DNA from 2 places in the Shewanella sp. SR1 genome. Region 2 is predicted to be linked to the other one. Evidence: predicted binding sites of a transcription regulator. Region 2 holds the regulator's gene; the other holds the start of a gene.

Region 1 (15,706 bases), on a different contig from region 2:
CAACCGACCGAGTCAGCTACGGCAATACCATTAAAAAGCGTCAAGATGTACGTGCATTTTATGAGCGCGGCGTGCGTATGTATGCATCCGACTCAGAAGCCGATCTGCGAATGATCGCTGAAGAAGCTCCGGGATCGCGTATTTACGTGCGCATTTTGACCGAAGGTACAGACACGGCTGATTGGCCGTTATCGCGTAAATTCGGCTGCCAAAACGAAATGGCCTATGAGCTATTAGTATTGGCGCAGGAATTGGGCTTAGAACCTTTTGGTATTTCTTTCCACGTCGGTTCACAGCAACGTGATATCGGTGCTTGGGATTCTGCCATTGGTAAAGTGAAAAGCATTTTCGACCGTCTGCGTGATGAGCACAATATCACCTTGAAGATGATCAATATGGGCGGCGGTTTCCCTGCTAACTATATTGATAAAACCAATCAATTGGGTGTGTATGCCGAGCAGATCACTCACTTCCTGAAGGAAGATTTCGGTGACGATTTACCGCAAATCATCCTAGAGCCGGGCCGTTCGTTGATTTCTAACGCGGGGATTTTAGTGTCGGAAGTGGTACTGATCAGCAAAAAATCCTACACAGCGTTAGAGCGTTGGGTGTTTACCGATGTGGGTAAATTCTCAGGCTTGATTGAAACGATGGACGAGGCAATTAAGTTCCCGATTTATACTGATCGTCAAGGCGAGTTGGATAAGTGCGTGATTGCCGGCCCAACCTGCGACAGTGCCGATATCATGTACGAACACTACAGCTATGGTTTACCGAATGACTTAGCCATTGGTGACCGCATGTATTGGTTAACCGCTGGCGCTTATACGACGACGTATTCGGCAGTGTGCTTTAACGGTTTCCCACCGCTGAAAGATTACTATCTGTAAGCTATTGTGGTGACATGAATAAGGGCGCTTAGGCGCCCTTGTTGTTCGGTAAAGAAGTTTGGGATTACTCGTGGGATTTGAGGATCTGATAAATCTCTTCTTTTAGGTGTAACTTTCTGCTTTTGAGTTCTTTCACTGTCGGATTGAAATCACTGGCGACACGTTTTTCCAGTTGTTTGATTTCCTCGTCTAACTGATTATGCTCGTTAAACTTACGTTGAAAATGAGCATCTTGGGTTTTCAGGGTGGAAATTAATTCTCTGTACTCTGGAAACATCGGCATTCTCCTTGTCGTCATCTACTACACTTCTGGTTTCGCCTTAACCCTAACCTTTCACTCTATAGTGAAATGTGACTTAGATCACCTTTCGTCCCGCTTCAGATTAATACTAAATGATGATTTATTTTAATCATTTATAAATCATTGGATTAGATGATTTCGGCCGCTGTCTATGGCATGTGATTAGGATCTGGTTCACACTTTGTTAGGCATAAATCAGACTGACATTCGCAGCGCGGGCAAATTTGCTATCTTGTGAGCAGATGTGAGAGCAATTGGTAATTTCATTACGACTAAACAATTACTTCTTGCCGATAATTCTGTGATCAAGTTAACCTTCACCGCTTCGATACTAGGTTAAAGTCGATTTTATAAGAATTTAATTATCAAAAATGAAAGGGGTTTTCACAATGGCTGATGTATTTCATTTAGGTTTGACCAAAGCAATGCTCGATGGTGCAACTTTGGCAATCGTTCCTGGTGATCCAGAGCGCGTAAAACGTATTGCCGAACTAATGGACAATGCGACGTTTCTTGCTAGCCACCGCGAGTATACAAGCTATTTAGCTTATGCCGATGGCAAGCCAGTAGTCGTGTGTTCAACCGGTATCGGTGGTCCATCGACTTCTATCGCAGTAGAAGAACTTGCACAGTTAGGTGTGAATACCTTCCTGCGCGTTGGTACTACAGGTGCAATTCAACCTCATGTGAATGTGGGCGATGTGATTGTGACTCAAGCTTCAGTGCGTTTAGATGGCGCGAGCTTGCACTTTGCACCTATGGAGTTCCCTGCGGTTGCAAACTTTGAATGTACCACTGCTATGGTTGCAGCGTGTCGCGATGCAGGCGTAGAGCCACACATTGGCGTAACGGCTTCTTCTGATACTTTCTACCCAGGCCAAGAGCGTTATGACACTGTCACTGGCCGTGTAACGCGTCGTTTCGCGGGTTCAATGAAAGAATGGCAAGATATGGGCGTACTGAACTATGAGATGGAATCTTCCACCTTATTCACTATGTGTGCCACTCAAGGCTGGCGTGCAGCCTGTGTTGCTGGTGTGATTGTAAACCGCACCCAACAAGAAATTCCTGATGAAGCTACAATGAAGAAAACCGAAGTAAGCGCGGTTTCTATAGTGGTTGCAGCAGCGAAAAAATTGTTAGCCTAATTTTATTACGCTAAGCGACACTCCCCTGCAAAGTGAGTGAACAAACTAAAAAAGGTGCCAATGGCACCTTTTTTGTTACTTCAAAATTGTGTCTATACCGATTAGAAGTGGTATTGGGCAATCACAGAGTAAGTGTCTTGATCGACGCCTTTCACACCGTATTTATTGGTCCACAAATCGTATTCGATACCCACCAATAATTTATTGGCTTGATGATCACCGAACAAACTCTTACCAAGATCGTATTTCAGCTGTGGGTTGAAGTGGAAGTTCTCCTCGTAGCCATTATCATCTGTGGCAAATACCCAGTCGATAAAGCCATCGAGCACTATGTTGGCTGAGCCAACGGGAATATCGATGCGAAATACTGGGGTGAACTGCCAGCCGTCACTGTTGTTACCTGTGCTCATGCCATTGCGGCGATAGGTATTTAAGTTCAGGTAAGTGAAATAAGGCACGGCGACATCAACGCCTAAACCGTAAAGCAGGCTGTGAACTGGGCCTTCACCTTCTTCATAGGTCAGTGCCAGAGACAAATCTGTCACTGGACCAAAGGCGATTTTCTCGCCGAGGATTTTGCTGGCACTGAAGCGTGGCGAAATCTCACCATAGGTAGTGCTTTCCATGCCTGTATCGTTACCTTTGAAATAGATAAAGTCTTGGAAGGCAAACCAATCACCGTATTTCCAGCCGCCCGCCGTTTCTAAGGTGATAGTGGCTTGTTTGTCCGATGGCGCTAAATCGTAGTCTTCGCCATAGAGGGCTGTTGCACTGAAATCCCACCATTGTACTAAGTCACCCGCAAATGCTTGAGGAGAAAGCATGAGTGCTAGGCATAGGCATGTTTTTTTCATTGTTATTTCCTGTTGTATAGGTCGAAGTTAATTCGTGTCTTACTCAATCTGCTCTCTGACCTATGGCATGGTTTGATGGGTAAGTTCAAACCATGCGTGGGTGTACGTCAAAGGACTGGCACAAAAGTGGGGGCAATATATGCAAAAATTTACATTTATTCAAAGTTTTTATCGAATGTTGTTGTCAAAATCACATAATCGTTATGGTGGAAATCCATTTTTAGCCGATTGATTTTAAATGGATTTTTCTATGAATGAATAAGTGTCGGCTTTGAGGTTTGCTATCTTTTTGAATTGATTATGCTTAATCTTAAAACAACCTAAGGGCATTGCCGTATGGATGTGGGAGAATGAGGCTTAACACATAGGCGATTGATTGCGCGTTTGGCTGAGTAAATTTTGACATATTATGTCGCTTATCCGAAACGCTGCTGTTATAGTTGCTGCAAAGGACACTCTCATTTCAGGGGGAAATATGGAGTTTTCAAATCCGATTTTAGTGTGGGCTGTGGTGGGGCTAGTATTCATGCTCGCCGAAATAGTGGTTCCCGGTGGCATCATAGTGTTGCTGGGTGCGGCTTGTTTAGTCGTGGCTGGCGCGTTAGGCATAGGACTAGTCGAAGGCGTGGTGCAGAGCATGACCCTATGGTTTATCTCGGCCATTGTGCTGTTATTGACCTTCAGACAAGTGACTCAAAGGCTCGTTGGTGGTGATTCCCATGTGGATAACACGGATGAAGCAATCGATCTATACAATCAAATTGTTCGCGTTAAGCAGACCATAGGTCCTGGGCAAGCACCTGGGCGGGTGGAATTTCAAGGTAGTGAATGGCCAGCGCTTGGCGATGGCACCACTATCGCTGCGGGGACCGAAGTCAGAATTATTTGTCGTGAAAATATCGCTCTAGTCGTTGAGCCTATTTCAATAGAAGCTTCCAAAAACTAAAGGATGGAATCTATGTTTGTATTTACCTTAGTCATTTTATTTATCTTTTTTATTCTCTATAAGTTGATGCTTATCGTGCCGATGCGTGAAGTGCATGTCATTGAGCGTCTTGGCAAATTCCGTGCAGTATTAAGCCCTGGATTTCATTTTTTGATCCCTTTCTTCGATCGCGTCTCCTACCGTCACGATACCCGTGAGCAAGTATTAGATGTGCCGCCACAGAGCTGTATCTCTAAAGATAACACTCAACTGGAAGTGGACGGCTTAGTCTACCTAAAAGTCATGGACGGCAAACTGGCGAGTTATGGTATTGAAAACTATCGTAAAGCGGCGGTGAACTTAGCCCAAACCACAATGCGTTCTGAGATTGGTAAGCTGAGTTTGAGTGAGACATTCTCCGAGCGTGATAGCTTGAATGAATCCATAGTGCGGGAAATCGATAAGGCGTCTGAGCCTTGGGGGATCAAAGTATTGCGCTATGAAATTCGCAATATCACCCCTTCGCGCCATGTGATCCACACTCTTGAGAAGCAGATGGAAGCCGAGCGTCGCAAACGCGCCGAAATCACGTTGGCCAATGCGGAAAAAGCGGCGATGATCAATATGTCTGAAGGTGAGCGCCAAGAGGCGATTAACCTGTCAGAAGGTCAAAAGCAGAAACGAATTAATGAAGCCAAAGGTACCGGGCAAGAGATTGCTATTATCGCTAAAGCGAAATCCGAAGGCATGGCAATGATCTCGCAGGCGTTAGCGGTTAATGGCGGCACCGATGCGATGAATATGTTATTAAAAGAGCAGTTTATCGCTCAGGTTGGCAAGATCCTCAATGATGCACAAGTCTCTGTAGTCCCAGCTGAAATGGCGAAACTCGAAGGTTTCTTCGAAGGCATGGAGCAAGTCACTCAGACAGTGAGTGGCCAGAATAATAGTGGCAAAGGAGCGCGATAATGAATATTCCATTAGATACAGATTTGATTGTGATGGCAATTTGGGGGCTGATTTTTGCCATTTTCGTGATTAAGCTTTTTCAATCTATTCGCCTAGTGCCCACTAAATCGGCTTATATTGTTGAGCGTTTAGGTAAGTACCACAGCACCTTAGATGCAGGTTTCCATACCTTGATCCCCTTTGTGGATAAAGTCGCTTTCATTCATGATTTGAAAGAAGAGACCATCGACGTACCGCCGCAGGAATGTTTTTCGAGCGACGAAGTTAACGTTGAGGTCGACGGGGTGATTTATATCTCTGTGACCGACCCAGTCAAAGCCAGTTACGGCATTACCGATTATCGCTACGCCGCTATCCAGCTAGCGCAAACGACGACACGCTCCGTCATAGGGACGCTGGACCTTGACCGCACCTTTGAAGAGCGTGATGTGATTTCTGCCAAGGTCGTGCAGGTATTAGATCAAGCCGGTGCCCTGTGGGGAATACGTGTGCATCGTTATGAGATTAAAAATATCACCCCACCTGAAACCGTTAAAAATGCCATGGAAATGCAAGTGAATGCTGAGCGTGAGCGCCGGGCATTATTGGCTAAGAGTGAAGGCGACAAGCAGAGCAAGATTAACCGTTCAGAAGGTGTTAAAGCTGAGACGGTAAACCGCTCTGAAGGTGAGATGCAGCGCCGGATTAACGAAGCAGAAGGTAAGGCTGAGGAAATTTTAACTATTTCCCGTGCGACGGCGGAATCGATCGAACGTCTTGCCACAGTTATTGCCGCGCCGGGTGGCCACAATGCCCTGCGGATGCAGCTTGGCGAACAGTACTTTAAACAGCTCGATGGCTTAAGCCAGAAGAATAGCCGAGTGGTATTGCCGGGTAATATGGTGGATTTCGATTACTGGATGAATAGCATAGGCTTAACGGAAGAAAAACCGAGCTAAGGCTGTGGTTAACATCTGAAACTAGCTAGATCATTAAGGTCAAATACTCAGGTATTTGGCCTTATTTTTTGGCTGTAATTGGGTGATGTGTGTGACGGTTTGTGTGGTGGATAGTGTAGAGGAGAGGGGGAGATCATACAGCTTCTGTTGAATGAACCGCCAGAAGCTGCAGTTGGGCATAGATAAATTTTTCATTGAATGGAAGGCTAATAAGCTAGGCGTTCATGAATTTGGGAATGGGCGTGGGTTTCAATGAGTTTCGCAATTTGGTTTTGTTCTAATTGCTGAAGCGCTGAAATTTCGTCATAAATCTTGTCTTGAACATCCAGCGGCATGCGAACATGCTCCATAAACATTCTAATTCCTAGCATGTCACCACTTTTGAAAAGTTGGCTGAATTCGGTGGCTTCTATCTCTATTAATGCATTCATAATACTTCACCCTAAGGTTGGATTTGACACAGATACAACAGTCTTGCTGTTACTTAAGAGATACGCCTAAGTTTGATCTAGGTCAATTAAACTGCATATTAATCTTTATTAATAAAGGATTTTGTTGTTTATAAATAATCAGTTATAGATTTAACAAAACAGTACTTTAAAAAATAGGGCTGTTTAAAACTGGGGATATCGAGGTGAGCTTGGGTGAATAGTGAGTGATGTTATGTGGCAAGCTAAAGCGAGATCACATTAAGTCTAGCGGATAAAAAAATAGCGACGAGCGATAAACGCTGGCCGCTATTTTTTGTGACTAGGCTTATTAAAATAAGCCGAGAAAGGGTGAAGCCTTATTTAGGGATTGCCAGAATCTGACAACCATTAATCCCTGCATTTTGCAGCGTGTGACGCTTACGTTCTGCATCACGCTTACGTTCGTAAGGGCCTAAAGCGACTTTGTACCACATACCTGTCGTACCTTCGACCTGTCTTACTTGCGCCTCTAAACCTTGGAAAGCGATCACGGCTTTCATCTCGTTCGCCTGTGATTCTTGGCGGAAAGAAGCGCACTGCAACTGATATTGCATCGGTGTTCGGCTCGCGACCACATCGGGAATATCGACTTCAACATGCTTGTTTTCAAGCTCACTGAGATAGGTCCATTCTTCCTTCGGTTGAGGCGGCAGAGCGTTAGGGTCCTTCTTCGGCGGAGCAACAGGCTCTGCTGTCTCCTCGGTCGCTACAGGAATAACGACGGCTTTACGCTCGGGTTCTTTCACCTTAGGGGTGAGCACCACATTTTCTTGCGGCTTAACTCGAGTTTCGGTTTTCTTGGCCGGAGTTGGCCTCGGCTGCTCTTCTTGCTGAGCATTATCTTTAATGCTCCACAGAAAATAGACGAAACAACCCACAGCGAGTATGACAAAGCCTATCAGCGTCAGCGGCAGCTTCTTACGCGGCGCCGATTTAGATTGTGAAGGCTTTGCTCGGGTTGGGCGAGTCGCGCGGACTGGGCGCGGTTTAGCGCCCGACTGCGGCCTTCTATTGGCATAATCGCGATTACTCATGGCTTACATCCGCTCTAAGGTTTCGATACCGAGTAGATTTAGGCCTTTTTGTAACGTACGAGCCGTCAGTTGTGCGAGTAATAAACGGCTGTTCTTTTGCGCGTCGTTATCGGCAGCAAGCACTGGGCAGGCTTCGTAGAAGCTTGAGAAAGCACCCGCTAATTCATACAGGTAAGCACACAGTACGTGCGGTTGACCTTTATCGACAACGCGACTGAGGATCTCACCGAACTGCGCTAACTTGTTACCGAGGTCTTTCTCTTTTTCATGCTCAAGCACGATTTTCGCTTGGCTCAGATTCAGATCGGTTACACGCTTGAAGATGCCCGCAACACGAGTGTATGCGTACAGTAGGTAAGGCGCTGTATTGCCTTCGAAGCTGAGCATTTGTTCAAAGCTGAAAATGTAATCGCTGGTACGGTTTTTCGATAAGTCAGCGTATTTAACGGCGCTGATCCCAACGACGCGGGCGATTTCAGTCAGCGTGACTTCATCCATATCTGGATTTTTGCTGCGAACGAGTTCTAGTGCGCGCACGTTGGCTTCTTCTAACAGGTCGACTAACTTAACGACGCCGCCGCTACGGGTTTTGAATGGACGGCCATCTTCGCCGTTCATCGTGCCAAAACCTAAGTGTTCCAATGACATATCTTCACGAACAAATTTAGCCAGCTTGGCTAGGCTGAAGACTTGTTGGAAATGCAGTGCCTGACGTAGGTCAACAAAATACAGTACGCGATCGGCTTTTAACACGTTCGAACGGTAGCGCATTGCCGCAAGATCTGAGGTGGCATACAAGTAGCCACCATCAGCTTTTTGGATGATCACTGGCAGTGGCTCACCTTCTTTATTGCGGAAGGCTTCTTGGAACACAACTTTGGCGCCGTTGCTTTCGGTTAATAAACCTTGGGCATCTAAATCTTTAACCACTTGCTCGAGATCGGCGTTATACGCACTTTCACCGTGCACGTCGGCGCGGGTCAGGCTCACACCTAAACGGGCGTAGACTTCATGGCAGTGGCTCAACGAAATGTCGTTAAATTCGCGCCACAGTTTGTTGCAGTATTCGTCGCCAGATTGCAACTCAACCACTAATTGACGAGCGCGGGTCGCAAACTCGGCCGATTCGTCGAAGCGCAGTTTAGCAGCGCGGTAAAAGTTTTCTAAATCAGACAGTTCAAGTTGTGCTTTCTCACCATTTTTGGCGCGTAGCTCTTCCATATAGGCCAGCAACATACCAAATTGTGTACCCCAGTCGCCCACATGGTTTTGACGAATGACTTTGTGGCCTAAAAATTCCAGCGCACGTACCACACTGTCACCAATGATGGTTGAACGTAGGTGACCTACGTGCATTTCTTTGGCGAGGTTTGGTGAAGAGTAATCAACAACAACGGTTTGCGGTGTCGGTAACTTGATACCTAAATGCTCATCGTTGACGGCATTTTGCAGTTGATCCGCTAAGGCGCTGTCGTTGATAAAAAAGTTGATAAAGCCAGGACCTGCGATCTCAACCTTAGCCACATAAGCCGAAGCCGGTAAGGTGTCGATGATCAGTTGGGCTAATTCGCGTGGATTCTTGCCTGCGACCTTAGTCAGCATCATGGCTAAGTTGGTTGCCAAGTCGCCATGACTCTTATCCTTGGTTCGATCTACCTGAATGCGCGCTTCAAAGTCAGCAGGCACAATACCTTGTTGTTTAAAGGATTCTAGAGTTTGTTCAAGTAATGATTGGATATGTGATTTCATGGGTTCTAATCGGCACTAACTTTAAGAGTGAATACAGGGAATAACCGCATATTTTAGCCGTTTGTGGTTAACAATTGCTATCTTCCCGATGATTTTTTATCAAATGATTGTCAAATACTCGACTCAGAGGAGATCCTGCGGGTCTCTGTCTAAGCTCCATCGGCAGCGCTTGGCTTCGATAAGCTGCTCTACAAGCGGATGAATACGTTCAAACTCTTGCTGCAGACGGTTGCGGTTTTTCGCTTGGAATAGCAGTTGGCGACGGAACTTGCCGGCTTTTTTATCTAAGGGCGCTGGCATAGGGCCAATCACCTCAAATTCTTTATCTTGGGGCAAAAGCGCGGCGAAGGCGTTGAGAAAGTTATCGGCATCACTGGCTAAATGAGCTTCGGCGCGCACCAGCACCATGTGCCATGCTGGCGGCAGCAGTGCTTGTTGACGCTCTTTTAACTGGCTGCGAGCAAACTCGCCATAACCGCGGTGCAGCAAATCCCGTAAAATAGGATTGTCGCTCTGGTGAGTTTGCAATAATACCGTGCCGGGTTTACTGGCGCGGCCCGCACGACCGGCGACTTGGGTATAGAGTTGTCCAAAACGCTCGGGCGCACGGAAGTCGGCACTAAATAAAGCGCCATCGACATCGAGTAGCCCAACAAGCGTCACATCAGGAAAGTGATGACCTTTGGCCAGCATTTGCGTGCCGACGAGGATTTTATATTCGCCCTTATGAATTGCATTTAAGTGGGTTTCTAATGAGCCTTTCAGGCGGGTGGTATCGCGGTCGATGCGCACTACTGGATGTTTCGGAAACTCCAGTTGCAGTGCCTCGGCGAGTTGCTCTGTGCCTATACCTTGGCCCATCAACATAGTGCTACCACATTTGTGACATTGCTTAGGTATGGCATATTGATTGCCGCAATGGTGGCAGCAAATTTCACCAAGGGATTGATGTACTGTGAAAAACGCGTCGCAGCGGTCGCACTCATGTAAGTGCCCACATTCGTGGCAAAGCAGGGCGGGTGCGAAGCCGCGGCGATTGAGGAATAGTAGCACTTGGTTGCCTGCGTCTAAATGCAGGCGGATTTCGTTCAACAGCGGCACCGACATTCCTGCTTTGAGCGGCATATTTTTAATGTCGATAATGCCTTGGCGCACTTTTTTAGCTGCGCCTGCACGCTCACCCAATTGCAAATGATGGTAACGGCCGCTTAAGGCATTTTGTAGACTTTCGAGTGAGGGCGTTGCCGTACCTAATATCACAGGAATTGATTCTAAATGACCGCGCATGACAGCCAAGTCGCGGGCGTGATATCCGACGCCTTCCTGTTGCTTGAAGCTACTGTCGTGTTCTTCATCGAGTATGATGATGCCGGGATAGGCCATCGGCGTGAACAAGGCCGAGCGGGTGCCGATAATGATGGCGGCCTGACCACAGCGGGCTTGGCGCCAAGCTTCGAGTCTTTGATTGTCGGTTAACCCTGAGTGCAATATGGCGACATTGACTTTAAAACGGCGCTTAAAGCGGTTGATTGTCTGGGGCGTTAAACCGATTTCAGGCACTAAAATTAACGCTTGCTTGCCTTGCTTAAGAATTGCTTCCAGCACCGCCAAATAGACTTCTGTTTTACCCGAACCGGTAATGCCTTCTAATAAAGTACAGTGATACCCTTGTTGCAGATTTAAAGTGGCAACGGCGACGGCTTGTTCTTTATTGAGTTTATGTGGCGTTTCGTCCATTTCGAGTGTGGTGCGCCAGTCGAGGTTAAGCTCGGCGATTTTTTCGTGGCGTGCCACCCAGCCTTTATCTTCTAGGGCTTTCAGTGCCGCTTTACTGATATCTAAGCTGATCACTTCTTCTTGGGTTAAACTGGCGGGTTTGAGTAACTCGAGTAATTTTTTCTGTGCGGGTGCTCGCTTAACCGCTTCTGGCGCAATATTTTGGCCTATCTCAGTTAATTGCCAGAATTGGATCTTTTGCGGCGCGGCATCGAGCCCTTTGCGAAGGGCCACTGGTAAGGCTTGGGTTAGCATCTGCCCTTGGCTGCAAAAATAGTATCTCGCGGCCCAAAGGGTTAATTTATAAAGTGATTCAGGCAACAAAGGTTTATCGTCGATAAACTCAAGCACAGACTTAATCTGCTTAGGCGCTAAGCTGCACGTATCTGTGATACCTGTGACTAATCCGATTAATTGTTGACGACCGAAGGGGGCTTTAACGCGCACGCCTATCTGCGGTGTACTAGGATAAGTTTCGGGTACGCGGTAGCTAAAGGTTTGCCGCATAGGCACAGGTAACGCAACTTCGACAAACAATGACATATGCAGGCAAGTCTTAGGCAAGAATGTGGTTTAGTGTACTCAGCGCGGCTGGCTAGGGCTAGCCCTAATGATGGTTTACCAAGGATAGTTGAGAGTAAATAAATGGCTAATATAGTGAAATCATTAGGTCTACTCGCGTTAGTGTGTAGCGCACAGAGCATGGCACAAGTCTCCCATGTGAGCGTTAACAGCCGCATGTTTGAGTTAGGTGGTTATCCTAAACTCAGGGTGAATGTGATTGCGGACAATCAAGACATGTCGCGCTTAGAGTTTGTAGTGCAGCAAGCTGGCGGCGAAGAAAAGTTAATGGTTGAGGCGCTTAATCGCTTTTTAGTTTTGCTCACGGGTGTTGAAGATGTGAAGGATAGCAGCGCTAAACTCTTAGTGAGAGAGTATCGACTCGACCGTTGGTATGAGGTCAAAAGTATCAATCTATTTGGTGAGGCTAAGCCAACATCGGCCACGCTAACCGCAAAAGCGGCATCGGGCAGTAAAAATATGACGACAGCGCTGGTGCAAAAGCGTGCGGAGAAAGTGAATGCTCAGTCTGTAAAAGTGGCTGCTGAATCCACGCGAGAGTTGGAGGCTAAGCCTGCGACGGCGGTTATCGCGGCTGCAAATACTCATGTCGATACTCAGCCCACAGTGCCAGCGGCTGAAGTCGTGACTGGTTTTAAATTCCCTGAAGCAGTGAATGAGCAAAATACACAGGTTGCTGAGGCAAAGCCTGTCGCCAAAACCTCTGAACCTGTTGCTGTTAAAACAACGGCTGTTGAAACTGTGATGTCTGAATCTGTTGCCGTTAAAACAACGCCTGTTGAAACTGTAGTACCTGAGACTGTTATGTCTGAAGTCGTAGCTACAGAAACTGCGAAGACAACAAATAGCGAACTCAAAGCGAATGCCGCTGAAACGTCCCCAACAGCTTCGCAGATACCTGAACATTGTCAGTTAACTTATCTTGCTGGTGAGACCTTGTGGCGTATCGCGAATCGCTATGCCAACGATTGGGACGTGAGTGTTTATGGCGCTATGCTGGCGATCTACGAGGCGAATCCAGCGGCGTTCTCAAAAAATAAAATCAACGCACTCAAGAGTAATGCGGCTCTGTCCTGTCCTTCAAAAATGATTTTGGCACAGCATTCCAACGCCAAAGAGGCGCAGGCGATGTTTGAAGCTAAAGAGGCGGGAAAATGAAGCGGCGAACTAAAGTCAAAATAGCCGCAGATTAACCGTCAAACGCTCAGATAATCTACTTGTATCCCTTGTGGGTATGCTGTACCATTCTGCGCCCTAAACATATTGTTATTAACATGCATGTGGTGTCCGACTACGGGTTGGAAGAGCGACATGGCCTTACACTTTTGAGGTAACCCCAATGAAACCAGGTATCCACCCAAAATACGCTATCATCACTGCAAACTGTACTTGTGGTAACGTTATCAAAGTAAACTCTACTGCTGGTAAAGATCTGCATTTAGACGTATGTGGTGCATGTCACCCATTCTACACTGGTACACAAAAAGTTGTTGATACCGGCGGTCGTATCGACAAATTCAACAAGCGCTTCGCAGTGCTTGCAAAGAAATAATTGCGATTGCAATGTTTCTAGAAAAGGCGCCTATGGCGCCTTTTTGCTTGCTATCATTTGCCGAACCGCTTTATTTACGCCTATCTTAATACTTATGTTAAATCCCCCATCTGGTACGACTTCACTCAATTAATCGTCAACTTATTGCGTATTGCGAGTTCAAGTATGTAATTCGACTTATTTATAGCAATTAACTATAAGATAAATATGCTAGCCGCTATATATTGTAATTTAACCAACATTTTTGAGATTAACTCGCTACAACTAGCGCTATAACTACAAAATATATGTTTGTTTCCTACAAAATATATTAAGAAATGCAGCTTTATTATAGGAGATAAGTTTATAAAACTAAGCTTAGAGGGTCTATTTGCAGGCTAAAGTGAAATTTCTGAATCTCTTATTTAAAAATTCCCCTTATTGGCGTATCTTACCTCGACCAGCCAGACTATTAACATCACCCTTTGGTGAGACTAGATGTGTGTTGGTAGGCCTTACTCTCATAAATTATAAATGTCGCATTTCAGGATTTTAAAATGTCAGATATTCGTCAACAAGCACTCGATTATCATGAATTTCCAATACCAGGCAAAACCGCAGTTTGCCTTACCAAACCTGCCGAAACGAGTCACGATCTCGCCCTAGCTTATAGCCCTGGTGTGGCTGAGCCTGTGCGTGAAATCGCGGCTAATCCTGACAATGCGTATCGTTATACCAATAAAGGTAATACGGTTGCCGTGATTACTAATGGAACGGCGATCTTAGGTTTAGGCAATTTAGGCCCCTTGGCTTCTAAACCTGTGATGGAAGGCAAAGCATTATTGTTCAAGCATTTTGCAAATATCGATTCGACAGATATTGAGATCACCCACAATACGCCTGAAGAATTTATCAATACAGTTGCAGCGATTGCTGACACTTTTGGTGGTATCAATCTTGAAGATATTAAAGCGCCCGAATGCTTTGTTATCGAACGTGAATTGATTGCCCGTTGTAAAGTGCCGGTATTCCATGACGATCAGCACGGCACCGCAATTGTGACTGCGGCGGGTATGATTAATGCGCTGGAAATTCAAGGCAAGTTGATCAGCGATGCAACGTTTGTGTGTATGGGCGCCGGTGCCGCAGCCATTGCTTGTATGACTATGTTGGTTAAATGTGGTGCGAATCGCGCTAACATTTATATGCTAGACACTAAAGGTGTTATTCATTCTGGCCGTACGGATCTTAATGAATATAAAGCGCTATTTGCGAATGATACTGACAAACGCACGCTTCTTGATGTTATTAAAGGCGCAGACGTGTTTTTAGGCCTATCAGGTCCTGACGTGATTGGTGCAGAAGAAGTTGCGCTGATGGCCGATAAGCCGGTGATTTTTGCCTGTTCTAACCCAGATCCTGAAATCAAACCGGCACTGGCTCACGCAACGCGTAGTGATTTGATCATGGGTACAGGTCGCAGCGATTATCCAAACCAAGTGAATAACGTATTGTGTTTCCCGTTTATTTTCCGTGGTGCCTTGGATGTACGTGCGTCATGCATTAATGATGAGATGAAAATCGCCGCAGTTCATGCCATTGCTGCACTGGCAAAAGAGCCTGTGCCTGCGAGTGTATTAAAGGCTTATCCTAATGTGACTTCACTGAGTTTCGGCCCTGAATACGTGCTGCCAAAACCTATGGACCCACGTTTATTGCCTAATGTTGCCCGTGCGGTTGCACAAGCGGCTATCGACTCTGGTGTTGCTGCTATCCCTACTTTACCTAAATACGCCGACTAAGCTAAAAGTGGTAAAAACATCGAAAAGAGGCTAATTAGCCTCTTTTTTGTTTTTAAGTGGACATTAAAGTCACAGCGTCTTGGTTGCCTTTTAGGTTATGCTACTGAATAATCAACGGACAACTTTGTTGTACTCCTGTTAAAATCGCACAAATAATTATAATAATCCTGCAGGATAGCGGATAGATGAAATTCACCCGAATGTTAACTACAAAATTAACCAGCTTTTGGTTAATGTCATTAGCCGCTATTGCCTTCGTATTTTTGCTGAGCGCTATGATGAGTTTCGTGCAGCTGACCTATAAATTTCAGCAGCAAAAAGTCGCCGAACTCGAAACTATGTTAGTGGACCAATATCAACACCAACCCGATTGGGATTTGGAGGCTTGGCTGCCGCCCATGCTGCTCGCCTACAATGCTGTTGATTTTCGGCTGACCTTGAAAGATGAAGTGATCTTTGCCTATGAAGGCAATCTCACTACGCAAAATGCCATGGTGTATGACCATGTGTTAGATCCAAAATCTGGTCTGCGTATGCAGCTGACTTTGACCCAACCCTTCGAGCATTACACTTTTAGTTGGTATGAAATCCTCATCCTGTTGGTCGGTGTGTTAGCTGTGGCTGCCTTGGTGCGTTTTGGCTATTTATGGTTTTCCCAGCAATTGGATGGCATTGAAGAATTAGCCTTACGCAGCCGATTGATTTTGCAAGGTAAGCACGAGCAAGCGCTCGCGACT
Region 2 (15,706 bases):
GCTATATTCTTACGAATTATCATGTCATTAAAAAGGCCGACGAAATTGTTGTCGCCCTGCAAGATGGACGCAAATTTACCTCTGAAGTGGTTGGCTTCGATCCAGAAACCGATTTATCGGTACTCAAGATTGAAGGCGATAACTTACCGATTGTCCCCGTTAATCTCGACAGTCCACCTCAAGTTGGTGATGTCGTGCTCGCCATTGGTAATCCCTACAATTTAGGCCAAACCATTACCCAAGGCATCATAAGTGCCACGGGTCGTAACGGCTTAAGTTCAGGTTACTTAGACTTTTTACAAACCGATGCGGCGATTAATGCTGGTAACTCGGGCGGCGCGCTCATTGACACTAACGGCAGCCTTATCGGTATTAATACCGCAGCATTCCAAGTGGGTGAAGAAGGCGGCGGCCATGGGATTAACTTCGCTATCCCAATTAAATTGGCCCACAGCATTATGGGTAAGTTGATTAAGAATGGCCGCGTGATCCGTGGTGCTTTGGGTATTTCAGGTGAACCTATCAACCCTGTCATTGCACAAATCCTCAATCTGCCCGATTTAAAAGGTGTAGTCATTATGGGTGTCGATCCTAATGGCCCTGCGGCGCGTGCCCTCTTAATGCCAAGGGATGTAATTATTAAATACGATGGTGAAGATGTGCCAGGCGTTGAAATGCTGATGGACCGCATAGCGGAAACCACACCGGGTAAGAAAGTAATGATGACTGTGATACGCCAAGGGAAACAACAGGAGTTACCTGTGATTATCGATGAAAAGGTTGTGGTCGATAACTAGAGTGGCGCCCCTCATTGCGTAGCACACTAAAACGCAGACAACAAAAAACCAGCTTTTAAGCTGGTTTTTTTTATTGGGTCGAGATTTTAATCTCTCAGGCCTAACTCAATAACTCGTTACTGAGTACGCACAACCTGCGCGCCTAAACCTTGGAATTTATTCTCAATATGCTCATAACCACGGTCTAAGTGATAGATACGATCGACGATCGTCTTGCCATCGGCCACTAAACCCGCAATCACTAGACTCGCTGATGCGCGTAAATCCGTCGCCATCACCTGCGCACCACTTAAGGATTCAATCCCTTGGATGATGCAGGTATTACCTTCAAGCTCCATGGTTGCGCCCATACGAATAAGCTCTGGCACGTGCATAAAGCGGTTTTCGAAGATGGTCTCGGTAATGGTTGCCGTACCTTGCGCTAAGGCATTAAGCACACAGAACTGCGCCTGCATATCCGTTGGAAAACCGGGATAAGGTGCCGTCTTGATATTGACCGCCTTTGGACGCTTACCTTGCATATCGAGTTCAATCCAATCTTCGCCGGTCGTAATCTTAGCGCCCGCATCTTCAAGCTTAGCGATAACTGACTCAAGTGATGCAGGATCGGCTTTTAGGCAACGAATACGCCCACGGGTTACCGCAGCAGCAACCAAGAATGAACCGGTTTCGATACGGTCTGGCATCACGCGGTAATTACACCCCTGTAAACGCTCAACCCCTTGAATACGCAAGGTTGCACTGCCTACGCCGGTGATTTTTGCGCCCATGGCAATTAAGCAATTCGCCAAATCGATCACTTCAGGTTCGCGCGCCGCGTTTTCAATCACGGTTTCGCCATCGGCCAACGCCGCAGCCATCAGTAAGTTTTCGGTTGCACCGACACTGACCATGTCCATGAAAATGTGTGCGCCCTTAAGACGACCATCAACACGGGCTTTAATATAGCCTTCTTTCACTTCAATCTTGGCACCCATCATTTCGAGGCCATGTAAGTGTAAGTTAACCGGTCTTGCGCCAATGGCACAGCCGCCTGGCAATGACACGTCTGCGGTACCATAACGCGCCAATAATGGCCCTAAGATCAAGATAGACGCGCGCATGGTTTTCACGAGATCGTAGGGAGCGCAAAACTCATTCAGATTAGTGGTTGAAATGCGGATCTGTCCGTCGCCAAGCTCAGTCACTTCAGCACCGAGGCAGCGTAATAATTTACAGCTAGTAGTCACATCGCGAAGATTCGGCACGTTAGAAACCACAAAATCGGTTTCGGCCAATACGCCTGCCATCAGAATAGGCAGAGCCGCATTTTTAGCACCTGAAATGATCACATCACCGGCAAGCGGGGGGCTTGCCTGAATTGTTAGTTTATCCACTTTTCCTCACTAGCTAGGCATGTTGAAAACTTTTTCGCGTTTCCATTGAGTCGGCGTGAAAGTTTTGATCGTTAATGCATGTAATTCACCGCTGGCAATGTGTGCCGCCAACGGTGCATAAATGGCTTGTTGCTGTTTGACTCGGCTCATACCATCGAAGCATTCGCCTACGGCGATCACTTTATAATGGCTACCATCCGAGCTAGCGTGAACTTCTTCAAGCCCTAACGCATCACGTAAAATCTGTTCGATTAAGCTGCATTCCATGAAATCTATTACCCTATTCTCAATGCGCTTCTTCGGTAAAGAAGGCATGTAAATCATATAAATCGATGAGTTTTTTAAGTTGTGGTGAGGCAGAACTCAATTCAAGTTGGCTGCCATGTTCACGCACTAACGCCAGCAAAAATGCCATGCCAGCGCTATCACTGTATTCGAGCCCAGATAAAGACAATATCTGAGTAGACTCGCCCAGCAGTTGTTGCCGCTGTGGCCAAAGTGTAATGACATCGGCTTGGGTTATGCGCCCTTTGAGATGACAAACTGTGCCCTGTTGCACAAATTCAATCACGACTGCGACTTCCCTGATTTAGCCTTGATGGTCACTTTCTCTTTGGTGCGATCTTCGAGCATCTTAATCACAGGATCGATACCCTGCTGGCGAATCAGATTCGAGATTTCAGACTGCTTAGAAGACAGTAAGCTCACACCTTCGGCGACTAAGTCGAATGCCTTCCATGAGTCATCTTTCAAACGGCGTGCCTTAAACAGCAGTTTGATTGGCGGACGGCCGGCTTCGATGATCTGCACGTTCACATCGACCATTTTCTCTTTACTGAAATCAACTCCAGGTGAAAATTCCACTTTTTGATTGGTGTATTCAGTAAAAGCTTGGGCATAAGTCGACACTAAATAACCTTCAAAGGCATCGACGAAACGATTACGCTGATCTTCGGTTGAATCCTTAAGATATTGTCCTAAGACTTTGTAAGAAGCGTATTTATAATCAATATAAGGCATCAGCTCTTCACGAACGATCACCTTTAAATGATCTGAGTCAGCATCGATTAACGTTTTATCTTTATGAAAACGATCGAAGGTTTTATTAGCAACGGCTTTCACCATGGCATACGGGTCCTTAGTGTCGACCACCACATCGGCGGCGACAGCGCTCGTTGTCCCTAAAACCATCACTAACGGCAGTAAAAAACGAGATAAGTTTTTAAACATAGCGGTAACCCCTATTTATCCTTCGAACCCATACTATATAAGAACTGACCAATCAGTTCCTCCAACACTAATGCCGAGCGCGTGTCATCAATCTTGTCGCCATCTTTGAGCATACTGACATCATCGTCGACAAAACCCGGTGTTAACCCCAAGAATTGCTCGCCCAATAAACCCGAAGTCAAAATTGCTAAACTACTGGTTTCAGGGAATTTATCGTAACGCTTATCCATCACTAAAGTGACCACAGCCACTAACTTAACGGGATCTAAATCAATGCCACTGACGCGGCCAACCACAACACCGCCGACCTTAACGGGCGAACGTACCTTCAAGCCACCAATATTGGTGAAATTGGCTTTTATGGTATAAGTGCTATCGCTGCTTTTAACTTCAATATTGGCGACGTTAAAGACCAAGACCAAAAAAGCGGCCAATCCCGTTAAAAGAAACACACCCACTAATAATTCAATTTTTCGTGTCAACATGTTCAGCTACCACTCTGTTAATCCATCTTACCTGTGTCGAAATCCGCAGTGTTCCGTTAGCGGCCAAACATCAGGGCTGTCAGTAAAAAATCTAATGCCAATACAGCGAGGCTCGACTGAACCACAGTCTGAGTCGTTGCACGGCTGATGCCTTCCGGATTTGGGATCACTTGATAACCGCGATATAACGCAATCCAAGTCACCACTACGGCAAACACACCACTCTTGATCAGGCAGTTAACTATGTCCTGACGCCATTCGACCGACGCCTGCAGAATCGACCAAAACGCCCCGCTGTCGATACCCTTCCATTCCACGCCGACTATGTGACCACCGTAAATACCCACAGCGGTAAACATTAACGCCAGCAATGGCATACTGATCACCCCAGCCCAAAAGCGTGGTGCAATAATCTGCCTTAATGGGTCGATAGCCATCATCTCTAAACTCGATAGCTGCTCGGTACTTTTCATTAAACCAATTTCAGCGGTTAAGGCTGAACCCGCACGTCCCGCAAACAAAAGTGCGGTAACCACGGGTCCTAACTCACGCAGTAAACTGAGCGCCACCATAGGGCCTAAGCTTTCTTCGGTGCCGAAGCCAACTAAGATGTTGTAGCCTTGCAGCGCCAACACCATGCCGATAAAAAGCCCTGAGACTAAAATAATCACCATAGATTGCACGCCGACCACATAAATCTGGCGCACTAATAGTGGAAAACCTTTGCGCACCCGTGGCCAGCGAAAAATCGCCCCCCACAACATGAGCCCTGCGCGGCCAAAACCGAGCACTAACTCAATCGCGCTACGGCCCAAGTCGGCAATACTGTCTATTAACTTCACTTGCCAACTCCTTTTGCCATTAATTCTTGTTGGTAATCATTCGCCGGATAATGGAACGGTACGGGGCCATCCGGTGCGCCTTGAATAAACTGTTTCAGCTGTGGATTGTCGGCGTACTTCAATTCCTCTGGTGTGCCGTGGGCGATGACTTTTTTATCGGCCACCACATACACATAATCGGCAATACCGAGGACTTCATCCACATCGTGGGAGACCACAATGGAGGTCAGATTCAGCGCATCGGATAACTCACGAATAAGCTTCACTAACACGCCCATAGAGATAGGATCTTGGCCGGCAAAAGGTTCATCGTACATCACCATTTCAGGCTCAAGCGCTATGGCTCTAGCTAATGCGGCGCGGCGCTGCATACCACCGGATAATTCACTTGGCATCATCTGGGCGGCACCACGTAAACCTACGGCTTCGAGCTTCATCAGCACGATAGTGCGAATAATGTCTTCTGGCAGACCTGAATGTTCGCGCAGCGCAAAGGCCACGTTATCGAACACATTAATGTCGGTAAACAGCGCGCCGCTTTGAAACAACATGCTCATCCGCTTACGCAGACTAAATAATTCATTGCGACTCACGCCATGGATATCGTGGCCATCAAATAGCACTTGTCCGTGGTCAGGCGTTAATTGGCCGCCGATCAACTTTAACAGGGTCGTTTTGCCTATGCCGCTCGGCCCCATGATCGCCGTCACCTTGCCCCTTGGAATGGACAGGCTAATATCTTCATATATCACACGCTGACCGCGGCTAAACCCCAAATTACGGATCTCAACCAACGGCGTTTGTTCTTGAGTCATGCTTGATTCCGACATTTGCAAAGAGGTGATCCTAGTCTTCCTAGACTGACCAATCGAAGAGCCGCAAATTGTACGTAATTGCGCTTTAACCTACAACCGAATCGACACTATCGCCCTGCGATACTTTCAATTTGCCTCATTTACAGCGAAAATGCGCCCTAAGTTTTCACTCTGCACAGGTAAAATGTTACTTAATGTTTTCAACCTAGTTGCAGAATTGGCGATATTGGCTAATTCGTTCGCACTTAGCTCGCTCTTCGTCCACTTTTAGGTGCGATGCGTCGATATACGAGTGTGAAATAGAGGCATCCCGTGCGGTAATACCCGCCGCGATACGGGATAAATCCATTGAAATAAACGACAAAGACGATGATATTGCTCAAGACCTTCGGCCGCTAAACAGGTTATTGTGCATGAATAGCTGCCGCAGCTGAACTTGACGAGTCGAATCAATCGCTCTAGCCTGCCGCAATTGTTTTGTTGTTTTAGGGAATTCACCACAATAAGACATATGCTAAATCGTCTGAAAACAAACTAAAACTTGGCAGAAAGCCTATTACATATCATCTTTATCGCGTACCAAATTGTGCTATTCCAATCCCATCAATGGGGCGACAAAGACAATGCAAAAAGAGAGATAGACATGGTAGACAAATCACAACTGCGCCAATGGGGCTGTAAAGTTATCGACATTGAAAAGTCAGCCCTAGACAATCTTTATCAATATGTTGATTCAGCCGAATTTGCAGAAGCTTGCGAGTTGATCCTTAACTGCACAGGCAAAGTGATTGTCATGGGAATGGGCAAATCGGGCCATATCGGTAATAAGATTTCTGCCACCCTCGCCAGCACAGGAACGCCCGCATTTTTTGTGCATCCGGGTGAAGCCAGCCACGGCGATCTCGGTGTATTAGCAGATAACGATGTGATTTTAGCGATTTCAAATTCCGGTGAGTCGAGCGAAATCCTCACCTTAATGCCCGTCATCCAACGTATGGGCGTGCCCGTTATTGCGGTAACAGGTAAACCCGAATCGAACATGGCGCGCTTGTCTAAAGTACATTTATGTATTGAAGTCCCTGAAGAGGCTTGCCCACTTGGACTCGCGCCAACGTCAAGCACTACCGCGACCTTAGTGATGGGCGATGCGATTGCCATTGCGCTACTACAAGCGAAAGGCTTTACCCGTGATGACTTTGCTATGTCCCATCCTGGCGGTGCTTTAGGACGCAAGTTATTGTTAAAAGTCTGCGATGTCATGCATAGCGGTGATGACTTACCGCTCGTTAACCACGATATTTGCATCACAGAAGCCCTGTACGAAATCTCTAAGAAAGGCTTAGGCATGACGGCGATTATCGATGATCAGCGCAAGCTAGTTGGTATCTTCACCGATGGTGATTTACGCCGCGTTATCGATGCCGAAGTGAATCTACGTACTACGCCCATCGCCGATGTGATGACCCGTAACTGCGTGACCATCACAGACGGTGTGTTGGCCGCCCAAGCGCTGCAAGTGATGGACTCAAAAAACATCAACGGATTAATTGTTATCGATAAAGACCGCCATCCAATCGGCGCTCTTAACATGCTAGACATGGTTAAAGCAGGAGTCATTTAATGCCACAGCAAGGATTTTACGGCCCAATCAGTGATGATGTGTGGCAACGCGCGCAAAAGATTAAACTGTTGATCTGTGACGTCGATGGGGTGTTTTCCGACGGTCGTATTTACCTAAGCAATAGCGGCGAAGAGCTAAAAGCCTTCCACACCCGCGACGGCTATGGCGTGCGCTCGATACTCACCAGCGGTTTTAATCTTGCGGTGATTACTGGACGTCAATCCAAAATCGTTGAAAACCGTATGACGGCGCTTGGGGTAACCCATATCTACCAAGGCGTAGACAATAAGTTCGAGCCCTATGAAGCATTGCTCGCACTCTATGGCGTTACCCCAGAAGAAGTGGCTTATATCGGTGATGATATTGTCGATCTGCCAGTGATGAATGTCGTCGGTTTAGCAGTCAGCGTAGCCGATGGTCATCCCTATGTTCGTCAGCACGCCCACTTTGTGACTACGCTCAATGGCGGCCACGGTGCCTTGCGTGAACTCACAGATCTATTGCTACTCAGTCAAAATAAATTCACTTCGGCCCATGGAATGAGTATATGAGTCGTGTGACACTCGCGATTATCGCTTTTTTTGGAACGGCATTAGTGCTTTATTGGCAAGTGCAGAACAAACACAGCGGTGATACCGATAACAGAGTAAAAGATCAAAATACCCCAGATTTCATCGTTGAAGATCTGCGCAGTGTTGAGTTCAATGAACACGGGCTAGTCAATAGCCGTGTGACGGCGAAACACATGGAACATTATGATTCAACGAATCAAACTTACTTTACTCAACCTGTTTATCTTGTTTATCCAGACCAAGGTAAAGCACAATGGCAACTCAGAGCAGATCAGGGCAAGCTAAACAAGGAAACGGGCAAGGTTGTATTAGAAAACAATGTTATTATTGATGCCATTAGCCCAGAAGAACCGATCCAGACCTTGTCCACCAGTTATCTGGAACTCGATCTCAATACGATGATAATGACCTCTGACCGCACCATTTACGTCACAGGGAAAGATTTTAATATTCAAGGCCAAGGCCTTTATGCCGACCTCAACGCGCAAGAAGTGCAATTGACCAGTCAGGTAGTAGGAACATATGAAGCAAAATAACGTATTACTTGCCAGCCTAATGCTAATAATGAGCATGAGCGCCTTTGCTAAAGTCGACGACCTGAAACAGGAAGTCAAAATCAAGGCTGTGAGCCAAACGGCAGATATCAAGAACAACCAGATCATCTTCTTTGGTCCGGTTGAAGTCACCCAAGGTTCGATTAAAATCCATGCAGATCAACTGCGTGCATTTTCTGCCGAAGGTGAAAATAGCAAAATTTTAGTGGCCACAGGTAACCCTGCGACGTACAGCCAAGTATTAGACGATGGCCGTCCAGCCTCGGCGAGCGCGAAAGAAATTCGTTACGATATGGCGAGCCGCACCCTGACACTTAAAGGCAAAGCCTCGTTAGATCAAGCGGGCAGCCAAGTGACGGGTAATTTGATCCGCTACAACATCATCCAGCAAAAATTAATTGCCGAGAGTACCGGCAGTGGTGACGATCGCGTGATCACGATTATTCAGCCAGAAAGCTATCAAGATGATGCCAAACCAGACGCGCCAGCAGATAAACCTGTGAAAAAGCAGGACTCTAAATGACCCAAATCACCCTAAGAGCACAAAATCTGGCGAAGAGTTATAAGAGTCGCCAAGTGGTTAAAGACGTCAGTCTGACGGTCAAAACCGGTCAAGTCGTTGGCCTACTCGGCCCGAACGGCGCGGGTAAAACTACCACCTTTTACATGGTCGTTGGTCTGGTTAAAAGCGATAAAGGCCACATCTTTATCGACGATGATGATTTAACCGCAGATCCTATGCACCTGCGCGCCCGCAAAGGCATAGGTTACTTGCCGCAGGAAGCCAGTATCTTTCGTAAACTGACCGTCCATGACAACATCATGGCCGTGCTGCAAACGCGTAAAGAATTAAAAAAAGAGCAAAGGGAAGAAGAGCTAGAGCATCTGCTCGAAGAGTTCCACATCACCCATATCCGTGACAGCCAAGGCATGTCATTGTCGGGCGGTGAACGTCGCCGTGTCGAAATTGCGCGGGCGTTAGCAGCAAATCCTAAGTTCATTTTGCTCGATGAACCCTTTGCTGGTGTCGATCCGATTTCGGTTATCGACATTAAAAAGATTATCGAACAGCTCAAAAGTCGTGGCCTTGGCGTGTTGATCACAGACCACAATGTCCGTGAGACATTAGATGTGTGTGAACATGCCTATATCGTGAGTCACGGAAACTTGATTGCCGAGGGAACACCCGCAGAGATCTTAGACAATCAGCAAGTTAGGGCTGTGTACTTAGGTGAACAATTCAGGCTATAGTTAATCAAGCGGAGCCAATGCAGGCAATTTATGCCACCATTGGACTCCACTCAAGATGATAACAAGCGACCTCATCCAACAATAATAACGTAGGGATCAGCGGTAACATGAAAGCGTCACTCCAGCTCAAACTGGGTCAACAGTTAACCATGACGCCACAATTACAACAGGCCATACGTCTGTTGCAACTGTCGTCATTAGAACTGCAGCAAGAGATCCAGCAAGCCTTAGATTCTAATCCCCTTCTCGAGCTGGAAGAGGATCAATTCGACGCCACTAAAGACCCTGTAAACCAAACGCTATCCGATACGGATTTCAGTGAATCTAGCACCCTGCCGCCAGAAAAAGACAGCTCCACCATAGACACGGCAGAGTCGCTCACGAAAGAGTCCATGCCCGACGAACTCCCCATGGACACCACATGGGATGAAGTGTTCACCGCCTCTCCCAATTCTGGCCCCGGCGGCAGTCGTGAAGACGATATGCCCTTCCAAGGTGAGACCAGTGAAGGCTTGTATGAACACTTAGAATGGCAAAAAAACCTCACGCCGTTTTCTGAAACCGATTTAGCCATTGCCACCGCCATTATTGATGCCATCGACGATCAAGGCTATCTCACCCAAAGCACTGACGAAATCCTCGAAGCCATGGGCAATTCTGAGGTTGAGCTCGACGAAGTCGAAGCTGTACTCAAGCGCATTCAACACTTTGATCCTATTGGTGTTGCCGCCCGCGATTTAAGCGAGTGCCTGTTGATCCAACTGTCGCATTTCGCCGCTGACACGCCCAACCTAGAAAACGCCCGCATGCTGATCAAAGATCATTTAGATCTGATCGCCGCCCGCGATTTTAGATTGTTGATGCGTAAGACTAAATTAAAAGAGGATGAGTTAAGAGACGGCATCGCGCTTATCCAAACCCTCAATCCCCGCCCAGGTTTATTGATTACGCCCAACGATGACGAATACGTCATCCCAGATGTGTCAGTGTCGAAGAAAAATGGCCGTTGGGTGGTTGAGCTTAATCCTGACTGCATGCCAAAAATCAATGTAAATCAACATTATGCTTCGATGGCGCGCAGCACTAAAAGCCAAGCCGATAGCCAATTTATTCGTGGTCATCTGCAAGAGGCTAAATGGTTTATCAAGAGTTTAGAGAGCCGTAATGATACCCTGTTGAAGGTGGCGAACTGTATCGTCCAATATCAGCAAGGTTTCTTTGAATACGGTGAAGAAGCCATGAAACCTATGGTGCTGAACGATATTGCCGAAGCGGTAGAAATGCATGAGTCGACCATCTCAAGGGTGACGACACAGAAATACATGCATACCCCTAAGGGACTTTTTGAACTAAAATACTTCTTCTCTAGCCACGTCGGTACTGACGATGGTGGGGAGTGCTCATCCACAGCAATCAGAGCCTTCATTAAGAAACTGGTTGCAGCGGAAAACCAGAAAAAACCATTAAGCGACAGTAAGATGGCACAACTTCTGGCAGAACAAGGGATCAACGTAGCCCGCAGAACCATTGCGAAGTACCGAGAGGCTATGCTCATTCCGCCTTCTAATCAGCGTAAAAGTTTATAACCTACAGTGGATATCGGAGGACGTTTCTATGCAAATAAACCTGAGTGGACACCATGTCGAAATTACCGAATCGTTACGTGCATATGTAGAAGAAAAGTTTTCAAAACTTGAACGCCATTTCGAACAGATCAATAATGTGCACGTTGTGCTCAATGTCGAGAAAATGCAACAGATTGCCGAAGCGAGAATAAATCTTATCGGTGGTGAAGTTTTTGCTACTTCAGAGCATGCTGACATGTATGCCGCTATAGACGCCCTGATTGACAAGCTTGATCGTCAGGTTATTAAACACAAAGAGAAGTTAACAAAACACTAATAATGGAACTTTGTACCATACTGCGGCCGGAGTGCACTACCTGCGCCACTCCGGGCAGCAAGAAAAAGGTACTGGAACTCATCAGCGACTTAGTCGCTGCCCAGTACCCGACCCTCTCATCTCAAGAGATATTCGAAAGCCTAGTGGCGCGCGAAAAGATGGGGAGCACAGGTATAGGTAACGGCATCGCCATTCCACATGGTCGACTAGCCGATATAGATCAGCCCATTGCCATACTCATTAAGTGTGAAGAGCCGATAGCATTCGATGCTATCGATAAGCAACCTGTTGATATTTTATTTGCACTACTGGTGCCTGCAGACCAATGTCAGCAGCACTTAAGTACCTTGTCTTGCATGGCCGAAAAGCTGAGCGACAAGCAAATATTAAAGCAATTACGCAAGACGCATGATGAAACGGAACTCTATCAGGTAATCACTGGATGAAACTGGTCATAGTGTCGGGCCGCTCAGGCTCAGGCAAATCTGTCGCCCTAAGGGTACTCGAAGATCTCGGCTATTATTGTGTCGATAACCTTCCCTTGCCCTTAATCGGCACTTTGCTTGAGCAACTCAAAGGCAGTAACGATCTCGTCGCCATTAGTGTCGACGTGCGTAACATGCCTGAGCAGGACAAGGTCTTAGTAAAGCAACTCGCGAGCCTGCCTCCTGATACTGAGTTAACCAGCTTCTTCCTCAATTCCAGCGATAAAATTCTGCTCAAGCGTTACAGCGAAACCCGCCGTTTGCACCCTTTGTCGAAGAGCCAAGTCTCTTTGCAAGAAGCGATAAAACTGGAAGGGAAGCTGCTCGAGCCTATGTCAAAACTGGTCGATCACTACATAGATACGTCGAACCTGAATATCTATGATTTAAGCGACCAAGTCAGACAAATTCTGCTCGGCAGCGTTGATAAAGAGTTAGTGATTAACTTCGAGTCCTTTGGCTTTAAGCACGGTATGCCAACCGAAGCCGACTTTATGTTCGATGTACGCTTCTTGCCTAACCCACACTGGGAACTGGCGCTGCGTCCATTGACAGGCTTAGATGAGCCCGTGGCTGAGTTCTTAAATCGTCAACCACTCGTGAATAAGTTCATCTGGCAAATCGAAAATTTACTGGAAACTTGGCTGCCACATCTCGAGCGCAACAATCGCAGTTATTTAACTGTGGCGATTGGCTGCACGGGTGGGCAACACAGATCGGTTTACGTCGCAGAGCAATTGGCTAAACGCTTTAGTAACGGTAAACATAAAGTTTATGCCCGCCATCGAGAGCTGAATAATGCCAAAGCTTGAACGTCAGATCACTATCTGTAACAAACTGGGATTACATGCCCGTGCCGCCACTAAGTTGGTGGTACTGGCATCCGAGTTTGATGCGACCATCACCTTAATACAAGGCGATAAACAGGCATCCGCCGCCAGCGTGCTCGGCTTATTGATGCTTGAGACTGGCATGGGTAAAACCATTAAACTTATCGCCGAAGGCCCAGATGCTGAGCCCGCTCTGGATGCCATTTGTGCCTTAATCGACGCTAAGTTTGACGAAGCCTGTTAGTTTCATTTCATACTCAGTGTTCCACACAGGCACTCAGATTAGTACACCTCACATTTAGCACTGCTTATTTGTGCAGTTCACATCTCGTTTCAAAAGCTTGGCGACACATTTGTCGCTCGACGACACGAACCATAGGCGATTACACTAGCGAGCATTACCGCTGACTCATCTTAGTTTTAGCCGCCTTAATCTATGCGTAAAACGCATGACCTATGCCAGAGCGCTCTATCTGTGACTGAAGCATAGTTATCGCGAAGTCACCGCTAAGTCTCAGCCCTGCGCCAAGCAGCGCACTCTCTAACCAATTTGCCGCACAGTGGCGGACAACTATGGAGGACAAATGCCCGTAGATAATTCAGAAAACGATCACACCGGACATAGTCTCGACCAGTTAAACCAAGCGCTTAGCAGTGGCATGTTTGTGCACGTGCGTAACATGCTGCAAAAAATGGCCGCCTCAGATATCGCGCTGATCTTAGAATCCTCACCACCCAGCGCCAGACAAGTGCTGTGGCAGCTTATCGATCAAGAACAAATAGGCGACATACTCGACGAGTTAAGCGAAGAACTCAAAGATCCGTTGATCCGCAGTATGAGTCCTGAGCGGGTTGCGAAAGCGACGGCGAGCATGGACACCGACGATCTGGCCTATATTCTGCGTAGTCTTCCCGATGCAGTTTACAAGCAAGTGCTGCAGTCGATGACAGAACAAAACCGCCAGCGGGTAGAACAGGCTTTATCCTATCCCGATGAGACCGCCGGCAGCTTGATGAACACAGATACCGTCACCTTAAGACCCGATGTAAATATCGATGTAGTGCTGCGCTATCTTCGCCAAAGGGGTAACCTGCCCGACACCACAGATACCTTATATGTGGTCGATAAACAGGATAAAGTGCTCGGCGGTGTCAGGCTGGCAGATCTACTGACTTGCGCGCCAAGCACCACAATTCGCAACATCATGGACCCCGATATCCAAAGTATTCCTGTGAGCATGTCCGACAGTGAAGTAGCGCAGAAATTCGAACGCAATGACTGGGTATCAGCTCCCGTCGTCGACAGCGATGGCAAGCTGCTAGGACGGATCACAATCGATGACGTGGTCGATGTTATCCGCGAAGATGCCGAGCATTCCATGATGGGGATGGCGGGGATGGACGATGACGAGGATACGTTTGGCCCTGTGCTAAAAAGTACCCTACGTCGCTCACTCTGGCTCACGATTAACTTGTTCGCCGCGCTACTCGCCTCCTCAGTCAGTAATATGTTTGAAGGCACTATCGAGCAATTTGCCACAATAGCCATCTTGATGACAATTGTCCCTAGCATGGGCGGTGTGGCCGGTAATCAAACCTTAGCGCTCGTGATCCGCGGTATTGCCTTAGGCCATATCGGCCAAAGCAACGCCCGTTGGCTTATTGGTAAAGAATTATCGATTGGTTTTCTCAATGGCTTAATGTGGTCGATTTTGGTGTTTATTGCCGTGTTGCTGTGGAAGGATGATATGGCTCTCGCGGGATTAATTGGCAGCGCCATGCTGATCAACATGACAGTGGCTGGCCTTGCAGGTGCGAGTATTCCATTGATTTTAAAACGCCTTAAAATCGATCCCGCCCTCGCTGGCGGCATGGTGCTCACCACAGTCACTGACGTGGTAGGTCTATTCGCCTTCCTCGGATTAGCGACGCTCTATCTGATGCACTAATGCACTAATGTTTTAACGCTTTAACGCTTTAACGCTTTAACGCTTTAACGCTTTAACGCTTTAACAGTTTGATTTTATAAAAAACGGCACCGAAAGGGTGCCGTTTTTTTATCTCGCTGAAAAACTAAACAAGGCTATTTTGCCGGTGGTTGAAAGCCATAACTGCTCAGTATAGCTTGGCCTTTTGCCGATAAAATAAACTCAGCTAACGGCGTTGCGGCAGCATTGGCGCCCTGCAAAACCAGCAAACCATAGTCGGCCCCCACGGCGAGTTCCTGCGGTAAGTCGATGATTTGGAGACTCGGCACTTCTTTTTTAGCCAGCACAGCATTGGTGCAATAGGTTAAAAAGATATCTGCTTGCTTGTTTTCCATCACCCAGCCATAAGGATTGCGATCTTTAGGTGGTTTAGCACTCTCAGGGCCGCCAGTCAGTTGCAATGCCTTGATCTCTAACGCGGCTTTCGCATTGGGTTTTACCGCTTCGGCCTTAGCAAAAACAGCCCAGGCATAATCACCCGCTGGGTCGGCTTTCGGGGTTGAGGTGCCAACTTTGACCTTAGGATCTAATAAGGTATCGAGTAGCGTTGCGCTCGTCACCTGAACATTATCCTGGGCAACCGCGCAGAGTTGATTACGGGCAAACATTTGCACCGCTTTCCCCTGACCCGCATCCACTAACGCCTGCGGATGTTTCATATTCGCCGAGGCAAAAAAATCGACTTTTTCACCCTCTTGAATGCGTTTTAACAGTAAACCAGATGGCGCATATTGTGCCGCAACACTCGTGTGCGACTCGGCTTGATAAGCGGCAATAATATCCTTCATCGCCGTCTTTAAACTGCCTGCGGCGCGCAATTCTATCGGCGCCGCTCCTGTGGTCACTTCGGCTTTCATCGGCATTCCTTGTACAGCAGCCACCATGATGACAGGGCTTAAACTCAAGGCAACTAACACGTGTTTGCTTATCATAGTCATATTCTCCTCTGGGCGCTAAA

What was found. The regulator sigma-54, encoded in region 2, starts transcription at its own class of promoters, with help from an activator protein. The targets are predictions, from matches to a motif close to GTTGGCACGNNNNTNGNNT.
Region 1: KV201_RS12340 (FimV/HubP family polar landmark protein) is a predicted target of sigma-54. The motif match lies at 11,611-11,629, and genes of this name have one in related genera.

The regions. Positions count from the first base shown of each region.
Region 1 covers NZ_JAJAEF010000011.1:62,618-78,323, forward strand. The annotation lists gene KV201_RS12285 (type III PLP-dependent enzyme) at 1-890, shown strand, start outside; gene KV201_RS12290 (YdcH family protein) at 955-1,167, opposite strand; gene udp (uridine phosphorylase) at 1,581-2,339, shown strand; gene KV201_RS12300 (outer membrane protein OmpK) at 2,441-3,193, opposite strand; gene KV201_RS12305 (NfeD family protein) at 3,669-4,139, shown strand; gene KV201_RS12310 (slipin family protein) at 4,152-5,087, shown strand; gene KV201_RS12315 (SPFH domain-containing protein) at 5,087-6,025, shown strand; gene KV201_RS12320 (hypothetical protein) at 6,232-6,456, opposite strand; gene KV201_RS12325 (SPOR domain-containing protein) at 6,813-7,529, opposite strand; gene argS (arginine--tRNA ligase) at 7,533-9,278, opposite strand; gene priA (primosomal protein N') at 9,402-11,597, opposite strand; gene KV201_RS12340 (FimV/HubP family polar landmark protein) at 11,700-12,794, shown strand; gene rpmE (50S ribosomal protein L31) at 12,976-13,188, shown strand; gene KV201_RS12350 (malic enzyme-like NAD(P)-binding protein) at 13,725-14,969, shown strand; gene csrD (RNase E specificity factor CsrD) at 15,155-15,706, shown strand, end outside.
Region 2 covers NZ_JAJAEF010000008.1:96,946-112,651, forward strand. The annotation lists gene degS (outer membrane-stress sensor serine endopeptidase DegS) at 1-797, shown strand, start outside; gene murA (UDP-N-acetylglucosamine 1-carboxyvinyltransferase) at 914-2,173, opposite strand; gene KV201_RS09665 (BolA family protein) at 2,183-2,440, opposite strand; gene KV201_RS09670 (lipid asymmetry maintenance protein MlaB) at 2,460-2,744, opposite strand; gene KV201_RS09675 (phospholipid-binding protein MlaC) at 2,741-3,403, opposite strand; gene mlaD (outer membrane lipid asymmetry maintenance protein MlaD) at 3,415-3,888, opposite strand; gene mlaE (lipid asymmetry maintenance ABC transporter permease subunit MlaE) at 3,945-4,730, opposite strand; gene mlaF (phospholipid ABC transporter ATP-binding protein MlaF) at 4,727-5,545, opposite strand; gene KV201_RS09695 (hypothetical protein) at 5,751-5,909, opposite strand; gene KV201_RS09700 (KpsF/GutQ family sugar-phosphate isomerase) at 6,189-7,166, shown strand; gene kdsC (3-deoxy-manno-octulosonate-8-phosphatase KdsC) at 7,166-7,717, shown strand; gene lptC (LPS export ABC transporter periplasmic protein LptC) at 7,714-8,274, shown strand; gene lptA (lipopolysaccharide transport periplasmic protein LptA) at 8,261-8,815, shown strand; gene lptB (LPS export ABC transporter ATP-binding protein) at 8,812-9,543, shown strand; gene KV201_RS09725 (RNA polymerase factor sigma-54) at 9,651-11,129, shown strand; gene hpf (ribosome hibernation promoting factor) at 11,158-11,445, shown strand; gene ptsN (PTS IIA-like nitrogen regulatory protein PtsN) at 11,448-11,891, shown strand; gene rapZ (RNase adapter RapZ) at 11,888-12,742, shown strand; gene KV201_RS09745 (HPr family phosphocarrier protein) at 12,729-13,004, shown strand; gene mgtE (magnesium transporter) at 13,345-14,709, shown strand; gene KV201_RS09755 (molybdate ABC transporter substrate-binding protein) at 14,844-15,680, opposite strand.